2 regions of the Ruania suaedae genome follow, and region 1 is predicted to be linked to the other one. Evidence: predicted binding sites of a transcription regulator. Region 1 holds the regulator's gene; the other holds the start of a gene.

Region 1 (8,697 bases):
TCGACCTGACCACCGGGACCTTCGGCAAAGCCCTGGGCGGCGCCTCCGGCGGCTACGTGGCCGGGCGGGCCGAGATCGTGGAGCTGCTGCGCCAGCGGGCCCGGCCGTACCTGTTCTCCAACTCCCTGGCTCCGCCAATCGTGGCCGCGACGCTGACCGCGCTGGCCCTCGTGGCCGACTCGGCCGATCTGCGCAAGCAGCTGCAGGCGAACGCCGCGCTGTTCCGGGAGCGGATGAGCGCGGAGGGCTTCGAGCTGCTGCCCGGTCAGCACGCCATCGTCCCGGTGATGTTCGGCGATGCCGCCCTGGCCGCCCGGATCGCCGATGCGATGCTCGAACGCGGGGTCTACGTGACCGCGTTCAGCTACCCGGTGGTCCCGCGCGGGAAGGCCCGGATCCGGGTGCAGCTCTCGGCGGCGCACTCTAGCGCGGACGTCGAGGCCTGCGTGGCGGCGTTCGTGGCTGCCCGGGAGGCCGTACCGAACTGACGCGCTCCAGCGGTGCCGTGCCACATTCGGCACGGTGGCGCTGGAACCCGTCACTTGTGAATCGGCCAGGATGACGTCGCGGTGGTCGCCGCCGGTCCCATCGTTGGTCCCTGCGTGACCGCAACGACACGGCTGCGTCGGTCTGCGGCACCATGCTGCCGCAGATCACGCCGGTGTGTCGGCGCGGTCAGGAACCCGCGGGTTACGAGGACGCAGGCACCGCGACACCGCGGCTGCGACCGTTCCAGGCTTAGGCTGATCGAGGCCCCATCGACCCACACCCCCTGCGAGGACCGCACGTGAGACACGACCCGTACCGCTGGCTCGAGGACGTCGAGGGCACCGAGGCACTCGACTGGGTCCGCGCCCGCAACGCCGCGCAGGCCGCCACCCTGGCCGCGACGCCGGAGTTCACCGCCACCCGGGACCGGATCCGTTCCATCCTCGACTCGGACGAGAAGATCCCGGGCCTGTCCAAGGTGGGCGAGCACTACTACAACTTCTGGCGGGACGCCGATCACGAGCGGGGCCTCTGGCGCCGCACCACGCTGGAGTCCTACCGCAGCGCTTCCCCGCAGTGGGAGATCGTCCTCGACATCGACGCCCTGAACGAGGCCGAGGATGCGAACTGGGTCTGGCACGGCGCCTCGGTGCTGCGCACCGGCCCGGATGCCTACCGGCTGGCCATCGTGGACCTCTCCCGCGGCGGCGCCGACGCCGATGTCTCCCGCGAGTTCGACCTGCAGACCAAACAGTTCGTCGAGGGCGGTTTCCACCGTCCCGAGTCCAAGGGCGGCACCTCCTGGATCGACTCCGACACCCTGTTCGTGTTCACCGACACCGGCGAGGGGTCGATGACCACCTCCGGCTATCCCCGCATCGCCCGCCGGTGGCGCCGCGGCACCCCGCTGGAGCGGGCGGAGATCGTCTACGAGGGCGAGGCCGAGGACCTCTACATCGCCGCGATGCACGACTCCACACCCGCGTTCGAGCGGGACCTGGTCTCGCGCGCCATCGCCTTCTACGAGCACGAGCTGTACCTGCTCGAGGAGGGCACCCTCACCCGGATCGACGTCCCCCGCTCGGCGAACCCGGGCCTGCACCGGGAGTGGCTCACCATCGAGCTGCGCGAGGACTGGACCGTCACCGACACCGACGAGGCCGGGCGCGCGATCACCCAGACCTACCCGGGCGGCTCCCTGCTCGCCCTCGGCCTGGAGACCTTCCTCGCCGGCTCGCGTGACTTCCACGTGCTCTACGAACCGACCCCGAGCACGTCCCTGGCGGACTTCGCCTGGACCAGGAGCCACCTGGTGCTCAACATCCTGGACGACGTCAAGAACCGCCTCGTCGTCCTCACCCCCGACGGCGGACGCTTCCGGGAGTCGGAGTTCGTGGGCGCCCCGCAGGTGGGCACCGTGGACGTCTCCCCGGTCGACCCGCGCGAGTCGGACGCCGTCTGGCTCTCCGCCACCGATTTCCTCACCCCGACGACGCTCTCGATCGCCGAGATCGGTGCCGAGCCCGAGCCGCTGAAAGCGATGCCGCAGTTCTTCGACCCGGCCGGTCTGGCGATGGAGCAGCACTTCGCCACCTCCGACGACGGCACGCAGGTCCCGTACTTCCTCGTGCGCCCCGAAGGCCTGACCCTGGACGGGTCCAACCCGACCCTGCTCTACGGCTACGGCGGCTTCGAGATCTCCCTGACCCCCACCTACTCCGGCGGGATGGGCAGTGCCTGGCTGGAGCGCGGCGGGGTGTACGTGCTCGCCAACATCCGTGGTGGCGGCGAGTACGGGCCCGCCTGGCACCAGGCCGCCCTGAAGGACAAGCGCCACAAGGCCTACGAGGACATGGCCGCCGTCGCGAAGGATCTCATCGCCCGGGGGGTCACCTCGCCGGAGCACCTCGGCGTGCAGGGCGGGTCCAACGGCGGGTTGCTCACCGGGAACATGCTCACGCAGTATCCGCAGCTGTTCGGCGCCGTGGTGATCCAGGTGCCGCTGCTGGACATGCAGCGCTACTCCCACCTGCTCGCCGGCGCCTCCTGGATGGCCGAGTACGGCGACCCGGACGACCCGCAGCAGTGGGAGTTCATCCGCACCTTCTCGCCGTACCACCTGTTCGACCCCGAGGCCGAGTACCCGCCGGTGCTGCTGACCACCTCCACCCGCGACGACCGGGTCCATCCCGGCCACGCGCGCAAGATGGCGGCTCAGATGCTCGCGGCCGGCAAGGACGTCACCTACTACGAGAACATCGAGGGCGGGCACGGCGGGGCGGCGACCAATGCCCAGGCAGCGCACATGAGCGCCCTCGCCTACCGGTTCCTGGCTGAGCGCCTGGGACTGGGCTGAGGCGCCTCAGGAGGATCGCAGGGCCGAGGGCCACGGCCCCAGCTCGGGCAGTGGCACCTCCCGGTCCCCCTGCAGCGCCGTCGGCGGCTCAGCCACCTCCCGGCCGGCGAGCCAGGCCGTCAGCTGCACCAGGGACCCGGTGATGAGCAGCGGCTTCTTCGGCACCCGCACGAGCGGGCCGATCGCGAAGTTCGAGCCGGTCACCGTGTAGCTGAACTCCTCGTCCGGGGCATCGAGCGCGATCTCGGCGTTCTCGGGCAGGCGCACCGAGAGGAAATCGACCAGGTGCTCGGTCAGCTCACGGGACCAGGCATCCTCCGGGCGGGCACCGCAGTCCAGGTCGACCAGGTGCACGCGCGTCTCGCGCCACCAGGCCAGCGCCACGTCGACCACGGTCCCCTGCCGGAAGGTGACGGGCTCGTACCAGATCAGGTCGTCGGCGTCGGGGCGGCTGGCGTGGTGCCGCGCCCGCAGGGTGCGCAGTGCTGCCAGGTGCTCGGCATGGCTGAACCCGGATCGGCTCTCGACGGCGCGATCGAGCTCGGCGCGGCCGCCCGCCAGGAAGGGCACCTGTTGCCCGCGGGCGGCCTGCTCGATCTGCACGGCGAGCGCCTCGCCGACCACCTCGACGTGGGCAAGGACGTGGCTGCGGGTCCACCCCGGCAGCGGGACCGGCTGGCGCAGGCCCTCCTCCTCGAGGCCCACCACGGCCTCGATCATCGTGTCCAAGCCGGTCTCCGCCTCCTCGACGGCGCGCAGATGATCGGTGGTCGGGTCGGTCGGCGTCATGGCCACACCAGTCCCCTGCGCCAGGTCCCCTCGAGGGCGTAGCGCAGGCGGATCTGTCCGCCACCGGGCCGGGCGGCCCAGAACTCCACAGTCGTGGCCGCGATCGCATAGCACCGCCAGGTGGGCGGCACCCGGCCGGGCTCCCGCTCGACGGCGTCCCTCGCCTCCGCGTAGGCGCGGTCATAGGTCTCCATGCTCTCGAGCGGCTCGCTCTGCACACCGGTCATCGTCGCGGCGCGCGCGCCCGGGTGGCGCTCGAGGAAGTCGGCCGCCGCGGCTTCGTCGCCGAGATCGCGCACCGGCCCGCCGATCCGCACCTGCCGGCCGATCGGCGCCCAGAACGCCGTCAGGGCGGCGAGCGGGTTCGCGGCCACCGCCTCGGCCTTCGGGCTACGCGCATCGGTGGCGATCACCCAGTCGCCGTCAGTGAGGTCCTTGAGGATGACGGTCCGGGCGCCGACCTCTCCGCCCGGGGTCGCCGTCGCGAGATTCAGGGCGTGCGGCAGGGGCAGCCCGCGATCGGCTGCGAGCTGCAGCCAGTCGGTGAAGAGCTCGGCCGGGTTCTCGGGGGCGGCATCGGGATCGAATGCCACGAGCGCGTCGCGGTCGAGGGCGGGCAACTCACTCAACCAGGTCCGCAGGCTCATCCCCCGATCATGACCGCCGGGGAGCACCGGCGCCAACCCTGCGCAGCCGTGCGGCGCGCAGAGCCGGCGACGACGAACCAGCCGGGTCAGTCCCCGCCGGGCCCCACGGCGCCGAAGTCCTCAGCGGCGATCAACGGTGCCAGCACCTGGCGCACCTCGCCGCGGGCGAAGTACCGGTGCAGGGCGTCATGCCCGAGCACATTCCCGACGGCGCCCATCACCATCCCCTGGTCCAGGGACAGGTACCGTTCGGCCACCGTACCGTCGGTGGCCACCGCGTCGTAGAAGCCGCCCGGCCCGTAGGCGCCGAGGTCGGTGGCCATCGCGTCGAGGTTCTCCAGGGCTGCCTGCGGCGCGTAGTACATCCCGAGGAAGGCGGCGTGGGGCGTCATCACGCCGGTGCCGTACTCGGGGTCCGGGTTGGCGGCCTCACGGCAGTCGCCGTAGCCGATGTCGGCGTCGGTCTTCTCCACGTCGGAGGTGTAGCCGTCGGACTGGATGCCGGCCAGGTCCACGCCGTACTCGCGGTACCCGGCGAACGGGTCGGAGGAGGGGGAGAAGCCCCAGTACCCGTAGGCCTCCTCACCGTGGCGGATCTGCGTCTCGACGGCGGCGGGGTGGTTCATCGCCCACGAGTCGGCTCCCCAGCGCGCCTCGGGGACGATCATGTCCGGCATCAGCTCCTCGAACATCGCGCCGCCCCAGGTGGGCACGAAGCGCATCTCGTCGTAGCCATAGGTGCCCTGGAAGACCTCCACGCCCTGGTGGGTCACGGTCTCGCCCACAGGCTCCTGCTCCTGCCAGGACCAGTCGCAGCCGCCCGGCATGGTGCGGTAGAGCGAGTAGTAGCCCTCCGCAGGGATCTGCCCCTGCGCGATCCCGACATACACCGCGATCCGCGTCTCGGAGTTCAGCACGTCGTAGTGGTGGCAGGTGTAGTACAGGTCCTCACCACCTGGCTCACCGTAGTTCGCCGGCTCGGCGCACTGCTCAGCGGGCGGTTGCTCGGTCCAGAAGCCCCCACGGTTCCAGCCGGGCAGGTCACCGCCGCGGGCGTCGGGGTTGTAGAAGTAGCTGAAGTCCATCTCGTCCAGGAGGGTCTGCGCCTGCTCACGCAGCGCCGGCTCGGCGTGGCGGACGATCATGAAGGCGGCGGCGAGCCAGCCGTTGTCGACGGTGGAGACGAAGTGGTCGATCTGCTCGCCGGAGTCGAACTCGTCCAGCAGGTCGCCGCTCGCTTCGTCGTACCAGTTGAAATAGAGGCCGCTGGCCTCGTGGTTCTCCATCGACGCGAGGGTCTCGAGGGTGAGGGACATCCGCTCGCGCGCGTCGGCACGCGAGATCAGTCCGAGATCGCGGGCGACCACCGTGCTCCACAGGTAGGAGCCGATGTTGGTCGGGGAGGTGTACCCGGAACGGCTTGCCGGCGAGAGGTCGCCCTCGATGTTGTCGGCCGGCAGCCCCGTGGATGGAGCGGTCATCGCATCCATCGAGGCCCACGTGTCCGCCGCCCACTGGCGCACCTGGGCGCGGTCGGAGCGATCCAGCTGTGCCCAGGGAGGCTGGCCGCCGGTGGTGCGCCAGTCGTTCCCGGCACCGTTGTCCCTGTCGGCCACTGAGCCTGGGGCACCCGGGTCGAACTGCCCACCTGGGCCGGGAGGTGCTGCCGCTGCTGCCAGCGGGGTCAGCGCGAGCGCCGCCCCGGCCAGCACGGCTGTCAGTCGTGCGCGCATGCCGTCGATCCCTTCGTCGCGAACGTGTCCATGCACGAGGCGCGTCGAGTTCACCCTGCCGTCCGCCACGTTGCGGCGGGCCGGCGGCGAGCATCGCACCGGAAAGGGTGCTGCGCCGTCGCGCTCCCGACTGTATGCGCATACATCGGGTGCGGCAAGGGCGGGGAGCCAGCGGCGCCCGGACCGCTGCAGCACGGCCCGGGCACCGCAGCGGGGTCAGTCGCGCTCGGCGAGGACCCCGGTGTTCTGCGACGTCTTGATCGTTGCGACCACGAACTCGAGCCCGATCCGCACGCCGATGAGGAACAGCACCGGCGGGATCCAACCGAACAGGATCGCGAGCACGCCGAGGATGGCGCCGCCGCCGTCGTTGCGGCCGTAGGGGTCTGCCATGCTGCTCAGCGCACCGGCGCCGAAGCCGCTGATGATCGCTCCGAGGTACCAGAGGATCGCGATGACGATGGCGATGATGAAGATGACCTTGGCGAAGGTCAGCGTCACGTACTTCGAGAACGAGAAGTCGAAGAACGCGCTGAAGAAGCCGTTCCCGCTCCCCCCGCCGCTGCCACCGGCCTGCGGGTAACCGGGGCCGTACCCGGCCGCGGGCTGACCGCCGTATCCGGGCATCGGCTGCCCGGGTGGTGCGTAGCCCGGCCCGCCGGGCTGCTGCCCGGCGTCCCCGTAGCCCGGCTGCTGCCCGGCGTCACCGTAACCCTGCTGCTGCCCGGGGTCGGAGTAGGCCGGCTGCTGCGAGGCACCCCCGTAGGACGGCGTGGCCGCGGGCGGTTGCTGGGACGCGGAGCCGTACGAGGGCGGCTGCTGCGAGGACGACCCGTAGGACGGCGTCCCGGCCGGAGGCGGCTGCTGCTGCCCGTAGGCGGGGTTCGGCTCGTTCTGGCCCGGCGGGGGCGGGGTGTAGGACATGGGGACCTCCAGGAGTGGGAGCGATACCCCACGACCCTAGCCATGCCCACTGACGTTGGACACTCCTGCGCGGCGAACCCCGGCGACCCTCAGCGCTGCGGACGCCAGAGCACCATTGCGTTCGACTGCACCCGGCGCAACCGGGTGCCGAGCGGGACGGCGACGACGTCGCCGGCGGCGTCGGCGGTGAACACCCGGCGGTTCAGGCCAGCTCGATCGCGCAGCCGCGCGTTGTCCACCTCGAGGCGTTCGTTCTCGGCCGCGAGCTCGAGGATGCGCTTGATGCCCGCGAGGTTGATGCCCTCCTCCTGGGAGAGCCGCTGCACCTCGCGCAGCACGTCCACGTCGCGCTGGGAGTAGCGCCGGCCCTGCCCACGGGCGCGCCGGGGTACCACCAGGCCGAGCCGGTCGTACTGGCGCAGCGTCTGGGGGTGCATCCCGGCACGCTCGGCGGCTATCGAGATCAGGAAGATCGGTGCGTCGTAGCCGGCCATCAGGCTCACCCCTTCGCGGCTGCAGCCAGGTGCGCGCGGGGGTCCGTGCCGTCGGAGGCAGCTGCGAAGGCCTCGAGCGCCTCGGCGGCGTCCTTGCTGAGGTTGCGGGGCACGGCCACCTCGACCGTGACGATCAGGTCGCCGTCGCCGTTCTTGCCCGGCACCCCACGACCCTTGGCACGCAACCGGGAACCCGACTGCGTGCCGGCCGGGACCTTGAGCCGCACCTGTTCCCCGGAGAGTGTGGGCACCGCGATCGTGGCGCCGTTGACCGCCTCGGGGAAGGTGATCGGCACGGTGATGGTGAGGTTCTTGCCTTTCATGGCGAACACTGGGTGCGGCTCCACGTGGACGGTGACGATCAGGTCGCCGGCAGGCCCGCCGCTGGGCGAGGGCTGCCCCTTGCCGGCCAACCGGATCTTCTGCCCGTCCCGCACACCGGCGGGAATACGGACGGTCATCGACCGGCTGCGCTCGAGCGTGAGGGAGACGGTCGCGCCCTCGACGGCGGAACGGAAGGGCAACGAGGCCGAGGTGGTGATGTCCCCGCCCTTGGCCGGGGCGCTGCGCTGGAACCCGGCAGACCCGGTGGGCCCGGTACCGGGCATGCCCCCGCCGAACAGGCCGCCGAGGATGTCCTCGAAGCCGCCGCCGGGCATCCCGCCACCGGGCGAGCTGTAGCGCACGCGGGAGCCGCCTCCGGCGCCGGTGAACATGCCGCCGAAGAGATCCTCGAACCCGGCAGCCCCGGCCGCCCCGGCGCCGCCCGGGCCGGAGGCGAACCGGGGCCCGCCTCCGGCCATGGCGCGCAGTCCGTCGTACTGCTTGCGCTGCTCAGGGTCGGAGAGCACCCCGTAGGCCTCGCCGATCTCCTTGAACTTCTGCTCCGCCTGGGCGTCCCCCGGGTTCTGGTCGGGGTGCCAGGTGCGGGCCAGCTTGCGGTAGGCCTTCTTGATCGCGGCGGCGTCGGCGTCCTTGGGTACACCCAGCGTCGCGTAGAAGTCCTTCTCCAGCCAGTCCTGCCCCGTCATGTCGCCACACCTCCTTCGATCCTCGTGCCATCCACCGGTGCCGGCCCTGGGTACCTGCGCGCGGTCACTGCGGGCCGGTCACCGCGACCCGGGCCGGCCGCACCACACGCTCACCCACCCGGTATCCGGGCTGGAGCACCTGGCTGACCGTCTCGGACTCGGCCTCCTCGCTGGTGGAGTGCATGAGCGCCTCGTGCACGTTCGGGTCGAAGTCCTCCCCGGTCGCGCCGAACC
Region 2 (8,697 bases), 230 kb from region 1:
AGCGCCTCGACGACGCCGGTGCGCTGTGGCGCCCCGGGGTCCGCGAGGGCGTCCGGGCGGGCTCGCCCTTCCATCTCACCGAGTACTTCGGCCCCGTCCTGGGCGTCATGACGGCGGCCTCGCTCCCCGAGGCCATCGACCTCGTGAACCGGATCGAGTACGGACTCACCAGCGGGCTGCACTCGCTCGACCCGGCCGAGATCGAGACCTGGCTGGCCCAGGTGCAGGCCGGCAACGTCTACGTCAACCGCGGCATCACCGGCGCGATCGTGCAGCGCCAGCCCTTCGGCGGCTGGAAGAAGGCCTCGGTCGGGGCGGGCACCAAGGCCGGCGGGCCGAACTACCTCACCGGTTTCGGCGCCTGGACCGACGCCCCCGTGTCGGTCTCCGGGGCATCCGACGCCATCAGCCGCCGGGCCCTGGATGCCGCCGCGGATCTGCCGGCCGCCGATCGTGACTGGCTGGCGGGGGCCCTCACCACCGACGAGGCGGCCTGGGCCGGCGAGTTCGGCATCGTGCGCGACGCGACCGGGCTCGCCAGTGAACAGAACGCCTTTCGCTACCACCCGGAGCCGGTCACCGTGCGCTTCGAGAGTGAGCGGCACGTCGAGCTCCTGCGGGTGGTGGCCGCTGGCGCGCGCTCGGGTGCGCCGGTCACCGTCAGCGCGGCCGCGCCCCTGCCACCGCCGGTGGCGGACTACGTCGCCCAGGTGGCCGACCTCCGGATCGCCGACGGCGCAGCCTGGGCCGCGCACGCACGTGACCTGGCCGAGACGGGCGGGAGGATCCGCCTGATCGGTGGCTCCGCCGTCGAGCTGGCCTCGCTCACCCAGGGATCGCCGGCCGTGGCGCTGTACACCCACGAGGTGGTCTCCGCAGGCCGGATCGAGCTGCTGACCTTCCTGAAGGAGCAGGCGGTCTCGATCACCGCTCACCGGTTCGGCACCATCCGGCGCTACGACATCCCGACGGTGACCACGCAGCCCGCGTAGTCTCAGCTACAACCCCATGAAAGGACGACGATGTCCGATCAGACGTATCTGTACATCGCACTGGCCCTCTATTTCGCCGGCATGATCGCGATCGGCGTCTTCGCGGCCCGCAACACCAAGGACCACGAGGACTACATGCTCGCCGGGCGCAACCTGCCGCCCTGGGCGGCGGCGCTCAGCGCCGGCGCCTCCGACATGTCGGGCTGGCTGGTGATGGGATTGCCGGGGGCGATCTACGTCTCCGGCCTCATCGATGCCTGGATCGCGGTGGGTCTGACGATCGGCGCCTACCTGAACTGGAAGTTCGTGGCACCGCGGCTGCGCGCCTACACCGAGGTCTCGAACAACTCGATCACGATCCCCAGCTTCCTGGAGAACCGCCTCAAGGACTCCTCCCGGCTGCTGCGCATCGTCTCGAGCCTGATCATCCTGGTGTTCTTCACCCTCTACATCAACTCCGGCATGGTGGCCGGCGGGGTGTTCTTCGAGAGCTCTTTCGGGTCCAACTACCACCTCGGCCTCGCGCTGGTGGCTGCGGTCACCTTGAGCTACACCCTGTTCGGCGGGTTCCTCGGTGCGTCGCTGACCGACGTGGCGCAGGGCCTGATGATGATGACGGCACTGCTGGTGGTCCCGGCGCTGGCCATCGTCAGCCTGGGCGGTTTCGCCGAGATGGGACCGGCGCTCGCCGCGGCCGGACCCGATCATCTCCAGGTCTTCGGCGGCGCCGCCGTGACCGGCGGCGTGCTCATCGGGATCATCTCCTCCCTCGCCTGGGGTCTGGGCTACTTCGGCCAGCCGCACATCATCGTGCGTTTCATGGCCCTGCCGAGCCCGCAGGCGGCCACCTCGGCCCGGCGCATCGGGATGACCTGGATGGCGCTGTCGATGATCGGTGCCGTGGTCTGCGGCCTGGTGGGTGTGGCCTACTTCGAGCAGACCGGGAACAGCCTCGACAATCCCGAGACGGTCGTGCTGGTGATGGCCCAGCTGCTGCTGCACCCCCTCGTGGCCGGTTTCGTCCTCGCGGCGGTGCTCGCAGCGATCATGAGCACCATCTCGAGTCAGCTGGTGGTGTGCTCCTCCGCGCTGGTCGAGGATCTGTACAAGGTGGTCCGCCGGGATGCCCCCTCGCCGAGGCACCTGACGGTGCTGGGCCGTGCGTGCGTGCTCCTGGTCGCGGTCGTGGCGGCGTTGATGGCGCTGGTCCCCAACGACACGATCCTGGGCCTGGTCTCCTTCGCCTGGGCCGGGTTCGGCTCCGCGTTCGGTCCGATCGTGCTGTTGAGCCTGTTCTGGCGCAACCTCACCCACTGGGGTGCGCTGGCCGGGATGGCCACCGGCGCCGTCATCGTGTTCACCTGGGGCTTCCTGGGCACCGGTATCTACGAGCTCCTGCCCGGATTCCTCGGCTGCCTGCTGGTCGCGGTGGTGGTGAGCAAGGTGACCTACCTGCGCAACGACAACATCGACCGCGAGTTCGCCGAGACCGACGAGCTGCTGGCCGGCGACGTCAAGGTCGAGTCGTGAGGAAGCCGACCACCGCGCAGTCGTAGTGCTGCGACGCCGTCATCGAGCCACGGAACCAGGTGACGGCGAGGGTGGTGGGATCGCCGGGGACCACGATCGGGCGCAGGTTGTCGGCGCCCGAGTCCTCGGTGACGGGCGTCCAGGACCAGGTGGCTCCGCCGTCGGTGGTGCGTCCGTGGAAGATCTCGTGGTGTGCCAGGGCGGCGCCGTCACGCGGGTCGACCGGGGCGGACAGGTACAGCGAGTCCAGGTCGTAGGGATCGATCGAGACCAGGCCGGTGTAGTCCTGCTCGTGTGGGAGCAGGTTCGCCCCGGCGGGGGCGAGCTCGCGGACCCGCCAGGCTGCGCCGTCGTGACGGGCGTAGACGAAGCGGTGGTCGGCGTAGTTGCTGTTCTCCGGCTGATCGTGGGCGCGGGCGGTGAGCACGGCCGCCAGGTGGCCCGCCTGGGTGCCCCGGCCCTGCCGGATGTCGGTGGTCCAGGCGTGGGTCAGCGGCGAGTCGGTCAGCGTGGTGCCGGTGGCCAGCAGCGTGGTCAGCTCCACCTGCGAGGGCGCCGCGGGGGAGAGGACCTCGGCGTCCATGACCGTGCCGGCCGAGTCGTGCAGGGCGCCGGCGGCGATGTAGCCGTGGTAGATCGAGTTGTCGTAGTCGCGCGGGTGGTGGTCGGTGGTGATGAGGTCGATGCGGTCGATGCCGTTGGAGGCGTAGCGCGTGTAGCCGTTGACGTAGCCGATCTTCGGGCGGGTCAGCAGCTTGCCGCCGTAGCGGAAGGTCTCGCCGTGGTCGTCGCTGATGAGGATCGAGGGGTCGTCGTTGACCGCCCGGGCGAAGGCGTACAGGCGGCCCTCCTCGGCGAGGTAGTGCAGGTTGGAGTAGGTGGCGCCGCGGCCCTCGGTCAGCTCGGTCCAGTCGAAGGTGCGCTCCGGGCCCCATTCGGTGGCATCGTGCGGGCGGGTGGAGATGCGCCAGCGCTGGAAGTTGTCAGTCTTGTGCTTGGTGTACATCGCCAGGTAGCGGCCGTCCGGGCGGATCCACAGCGCCGGATCGTTGTGGTCGTCCGCCTCGAGGTTGGCGTGCAGCACCACGATCTCGGAGGCACCGGTGCTCAGGTCCACCACGGCCAGCTCGATGTTGCCGGAGCGGTTCTGGCCGCCCGGCCCCTCGGATGCGGCGACGGAGCCGATCAGCATCGTCTGTGCGACGGGATCGATCAGGGAGCGCTCGTCCTGGAACCAGCACCAGGCGCCGTTGTCGTTGAAGGTCTGGATCTGGACCGTCTGGATCTGCTCTGAAGCCATGGAGGGTGATTCTGCCAGGCGGGACGCCGCCTGGATAGCGGTTACCGGAGGTGGTGCCGCCGGTGCGCTGCCCGGATCGACACGGGAGCGTCAGTCTGCGGGGCGACGGTGCCGCAGACTGACGGAGCCGTGTCGGTCCGGTCGTGGACGCCTTGGTGTTCGCCTCGATGTTCACCTTGAGCGAAGGCGACTCAACTCTGGGAACAGGAGGGCCGCCGTCGCCGTTGGACGGGGTGTACGGCGGATCTCCCGCCGAGTGCCCTTGGCCCCACAGGCCACCGACCACAGGAGGACTGCGATGAACCTGATGTTCGATCCCTTCCGCGACTTCGACCGCCTCTCCGGCCGCGGCCCGCGGTGGATGCCGATGGATCTGTACCGCGCCGGGGACGAGTTCGTCGTCGACATCGATCTGCCGGGCGTCGCGCCCGACTCGATCGATCTCGACGTCGACGGCAATGTGCTCACCGTGCAGGCCGAGCGCACCGTCGCCCAGCCCGACGGCGGCAAATGGCTCGCCCAGGAGCGCCCCTCGGGCTCCTACCGGCGCCAGCTCACCCTCGGCGAGGGTCTGGACGCCGAGGCGATCAGCGCGAACTACGCGCACGGTGTGCTGACGTTGCGGATCCCCGTGGCCGAGCGCGCCAAGCCGCGCAAGATCGAGGTGCAGACCAGCGACGCCGCGACGACGCCGCAGGTCGAGTCGGCCTGACGGCCGGCCTCACCCACGGGCGCCCGGTGCGACCATCGCACCGGGCGCCTGCATGTGTGGTGGAGGTCAGCGGATGGCGGTGACCTCGTAGCCGGCCTCGTCGACGGCGGCCCGGATGGCGGCCTCCTCGAGCGAGGTGCTGGAGGTGAGGGTCACCGGCGAGGGGGTGCCGGCCCGGAGGTCGACGCTGACGTCGGTGACGCCGTCGATCTCCTGGAGTTCCTCGGTGACGTGGGCGACGCAGTTGCCGCACGTCATGCCGGTGACCTCGATCGTGGTGGTGGTCATGGGGATCCTCTCGATTTCAGGAACGGACGAGCCGGGCGATGGCGGCGCTGGCTTCCTCGACCTTCTCCGCGCCCTCCTCGGGAGAACGCCGGGCCGCGTCGACCACGCAGTGCGCGAGGTGATCGTCGAGCAGCCCGAGGGCGACGGCCTGCAAGGCCTTCGTGACGGCGGAGATCTGCGTGAGCACGTCGATGCAGTAGGTATCGCTCTCGACCATTCGGGCGATCCCTCGCACCTGGCCCTCCACCCGCCGCAGTCGCTTGAGGTAGGCCTCCTTCTCCGGGGTGTACCCGTGGGAGGTCGCCTCGACGGGGGCGTCGGGCGCCATGGTCTGCTCGGTCATCGGAGTGCTCCCCTGCATCGCCGCTTGGTCACGCCTCATGGTACCCCCGGTGGGTATCGTCTGTCACGACGCGGGGCTCGCTGTGCAGGTCCTGTGCAGGGCGGACAACGGAATGGTCACGATCGCCTCGGGCAAGGTCTCGATATGGCATCGAGCCCGGTTTCGCGCCGATCGCTGCCCTACCGTAAAACGTATGACGACGCTCCGGGGCCCCCGCACTCGCGGCAGCTCTCTCATTCGTCGGACCGTCGCCACGGCCGGCCTCGCGCTCGGCCTCACGTCCGGGCTGGTGCTCGTGCCCGAGCCCGCCGAGGCCTGCGGCTGCGGCGCGGCCGTGGCCGAGGAGGGTTACGACATCGCTGTCGGCCGGGAGGAGGCGGTCGTCGCGTGGGACGGCGAGACCGAGCAGATCGTCCTCCAGCTGGACATGCTCTCCCAGGCACCGGAGGGGGCCCTGCTGATCCCCACGCCCTCGCCCGCGGAGGTCGAGCTCGCCGATCCGGCGGTCTTCGCACGCCTCGAGCAGATGATCGCCCCCCGGGTGGAGGTGGACTACCGCTGGTGGCCGGAGAGCGGCGCCGGTGGCGCCTCTGCTGACGAGGCGTCGGCGGCGGGGTCGACGGTCGACGTCATGAGCTCCGTGACGCTGGGTCCGCTCGAGGTGAGTGTGCTCTCGGCCAGCGATGCGGACGGGCTCTCCGAGTGGCTGGACGCGCACGACTACGTCATGGGTGACGCCGTCGCCGAGGCCCTGCTTCCCTACGTGTCCGAGGGGTGGTTCTACGTGGCGGTGCGTATCGACCCGGACTCGCAGGCGCTGGACGGCGAGATCCAGCCGCTGCACCTGACGTTCGACTCGATGGCGCTGCTCTACCCGATGCGCATCTCGGCCGCGGCCACCCAGGAGCAGTTCGTGCGCACCTATGTGGTGACCGACCAGCAGGTGCAGCGCACCGACCCCACCTGGGACGACGCCACGGGAGAGCGCCGGTATGCGGGGCCGCTCGAGCAGGAGGCGGGCGACGAGACCCTTTCCTGGCTGGCGACCGAGGGCGCCTACCTCACTGTGTTCGACCAGCGCTTCACCGATCCCGGGGAGCAGATCGTCTCGGACTTCACCTTCGCGCCGGCCCCGGAGGCAGGCGACCACCGCGAGGTCGCACACGTGGTCCGGATGCGCGAGATCCTGGGTCTGCCGGCCGGGCCGGTGCTGGTGGGGCTGGGTGGAGCGGGGGTGTTCATCGCTCTGGTGGTTCTGGCTGTGGTGCGGGGGCGGCGAGCGGAGCGCGGCGCATCCGGTGCATGAACGGGATCGCGTGAGAGTTCCGTGACCCTTGTGGGATGGACCACATCTTTGGTTAGGTCGACCTGACCGAGGTGAGCGACCAGTCCTTGGACCGACGACGTTCCACACGAGGAGAGACGATGAAGCGGATTCTTGCTGGTGCGCTGGGTGCGGTTGCCCTGGCGTCGACGACGATGCTGACGGCGATGCCGGCCAGTGCGGCGCTGACCACGCGGTGTGTGGGTGAAGGCGGTGCGGTGACCGTGCCGGGTGATCTGGTGGTCCCCTCGGGCCAGACCTGTCTGCTGTCGGGGACCACGGTCGCCGGTGATGTGCGGGTGGCCCAGGGTGCGGATCTGATCGCTTCCGAGGCGACCTTCGAGGGCCGGGTGGTGGGCGCGGCGGATGCCTATGTGGAGCTGACCGACTCCTCGGTGGCCGGTGAGGTGCGGCTGGTGGATGCCTTCGGCGGGTTGATCGAGCGCAGCGAGGTCAGCGAGCGGGTGCTGGTGCGGGAGAACTCCTCCGACTACACCTTCGCGCTGGTGCTCGAGAGTGACCTGGGCGCGGATCTGGTGGCGCGGGGTGGTGAGGTGTTCGTGGATCAGTCGCAGATCACCGGGTCGGTGAACTCGCGCGATTCGCGTTACACCGACGTCTACGCCAGCTTTGTCGATGGTGATGTGCGGGTGCAGACCGCCTCGGCGGGGTCGCTGCTGTGCCAGGCCAGCGTGCAGGGCGTGGCGGTGCTGCGCGACAACGCCGGGACGGTGCAGATCGGTGCCGATGGTCCGGGTTTCCCGTGCGAAGGCGGCTCCTACGTGGGTGGCAACGTCGTCGCGGAGGGCAACACCGGCGGGGTCTACGTCGACGACGTGATCATCAACGGCCGGTTGCGGGTGGCCGAGAACGACCCGGCCGCCGTCATCGGCGACGGTGTGATGGCTCGCGGGGGCGTCGTAGGGGAGAGCGCCGAGGAGGCGGCGGTGTCGCTGATGGAGCGCTCGGGTCGGTCGGCCGGGCCGGCGCAGTCGCGTGATCAGGCGTTGCAGGAGCGGGTCGCCGAGCGCCAGGGCGAGGCGCGGGCGGAGGCCGAGCAGGCCGGCGCAGCCGACCTCGGCTGATCACGTGCGCGCGGACGGGTCCCACCTCGATCGGGGTGGGACCCGTCCGCATGTGGGCCGCCGCGGGCGCCGGGCCTCCTACGATGGCGGAATGCGACTGGGCGTCCTCGACATCGGCTCGAACACCATCCACCTGCTCGTCTTCGACGTCGTCCGTGGCGCCCGGCCGATCCCGGAGGTGGACGAGCGGGTCTCGATGCGGCTGATGCGCTACCTCTCCGACGAGGGGGAGATCGTCGGCGAGGGTAAGGCGGCACTGCTCGAGGCCGTGGACGGGCTGATGGAGGTCACCCGCACCCACGCGGTGGACGAGACGCTCGTGATCGTGACCTCCGCGATCCGGGAGGCGACCAACGGTGAGGAGATCCTGGCAGAGATCCGCTCCCGCCTCGACGGTGACCTGCAGGTGCTCTCCGGAGCCGAGGAGGCCGAGCTGACCTTTCTCGCCGCCCGGCGCTGGTATGGCTGGGGCGCCGGCCAGCTCCTCGTGCTCGATATCGGCGGCGGCTCGCTCGAGGTGGCGGCGGGGATCGACGAGATTCCCGACGTCTCGGAGTCGGTCCCGCTCGGAGCCGGGCGCCTCACCCGGGCGTACCTGGAGAGCGACCCGCCGAAGAAGAAGGAGCTCAAGGCACTGCGCTCGGCCATCCGCAGCCAGCTCAAGCCGCTGGTGGCGCGGGTGAGCGCCCGTTCGGCGCCCGATCATGTGGTGGCCACATCGAAGACCTTCCGATCGCTGGCCCGGCTCGCCGGCATGTCGGTCAACGGCTACGGGCCGGATGAGCGCTGGCAGATGAGCACCAGCCAGCTCGAGGACTGGGTACCGCGGCTGGCGAAGATTCCCGCGGAGCAGCGGATGGAGCTGCCGGGCGTCACCCCGGAGCGGACCTACCAGATCGTCGCCGGAGCGGTGGTGGCGGTGGAGACGCTGCGTGCGTTGGAGGTCGAGCGGATCGAGATCTGCCCCTGGGCGCTGCGCGAGGGGGCGCTGCTGCGTCGGCTCGATCACCTCTGAATCGCCACTGACAAGCAGAACGCGGAGCGTGCCAGATGTGGCACAGACCCGGCCCCGCCCGGCAGTGCGTCCGATGAGAGTCCACTCGGGGCCCATCAAGGGATGGCG

Evidence for each region. Region 1 encodes HspR, which represses chaperone genes until heat shock. Its sites were predicted from a motif close to AAGTTGAGTCNNNNNGACTCAACTT; they were not measured.
Region 2: a site for HspR is predicted at 3,996-4,020, ahead of LQF12_RS15710 (Hsp20/alpha crystallin family protein). Genes of this name have one in related genera too.

Annotation. Positions count from the first base shown of each region.
Region 1 is NZ_CP088018.1:3,169,348-3,178,044, forward strand. Features, by position in the region: gene LQF12_RS14685 (glycine C-acetyltransferase) at 1-488, shown strand, start outside; gene LQF12_RS14690 (prolyl oligopeptidase family serine peptidase) at 788-2,845, shown strand; gene LQF12_RS14695 (maleylpyruvate isomerase family mycothiol-dependent enzyme) at 2,852-3,634, opposite strand; gene LQF12_RS14700 (pyridoxine/pyridoxamine 5'-phosphate oxidase) at 3,631-4,281, opposite strand; gene LQF12_RS14705 (glucoamylase family protein) at 4,368-6,014, opposite strand; gene LQF12_RS14710 (DUF4282 domain-containing protein) at 6,231-6,938, opposite strand; gene LQF12_RS14715 (heat shock protein transcriptional repressor HspR) at 7,028-7,432, opposite strand; gene LQF12_RS14720 (DnaJ C-terminal domain-containing protein) at 7,438-8,463, opposite strand; gene LQF12_RS14725 (nucleotide exchange factor GrpE) at 8,528-8,697, opposite strand, start outside.
Region 2 is NZ_CP088018.1:3,399,438-3,408,134, reverse strand. Features, by position in the region: gene LQF12_RS15725 (bifunctional proline dehydrogenase/L-glutamate gamma-semialdehyde dehydrogenase) at 1-992, shown strand, start outside; gene putP (sodium/proline symporter PutP) at 1,023-2,522, shown strand; gene LQF12_RS15715 (BNR-4 repeat-containing protein) at 2,506-3,822, opposite strand; gene LQF12_RS15710 (Hsp20/alpha crystallin family protein) at 4,121-4,534, shown strand; gene LQF12_RS15705 (heavy-metal-associated domain-containing protein) at 4,601-4,822, opposite strand; gene LQF12_RS15700 (metal-sensitive transcriptional regulator) at 4,839-5,165, opposite strand; gene LQF12_RS15695 (DUF2330 domain-containing protein) at 5,359-6,471, shown strand; gene LQF12_RS15690 (hypothetical protein) at 6,591-7,574, shown strand; gene LQF12_RS15685 (Ppx/GppA family phosphatase) at 7,666-8,589, shown strand.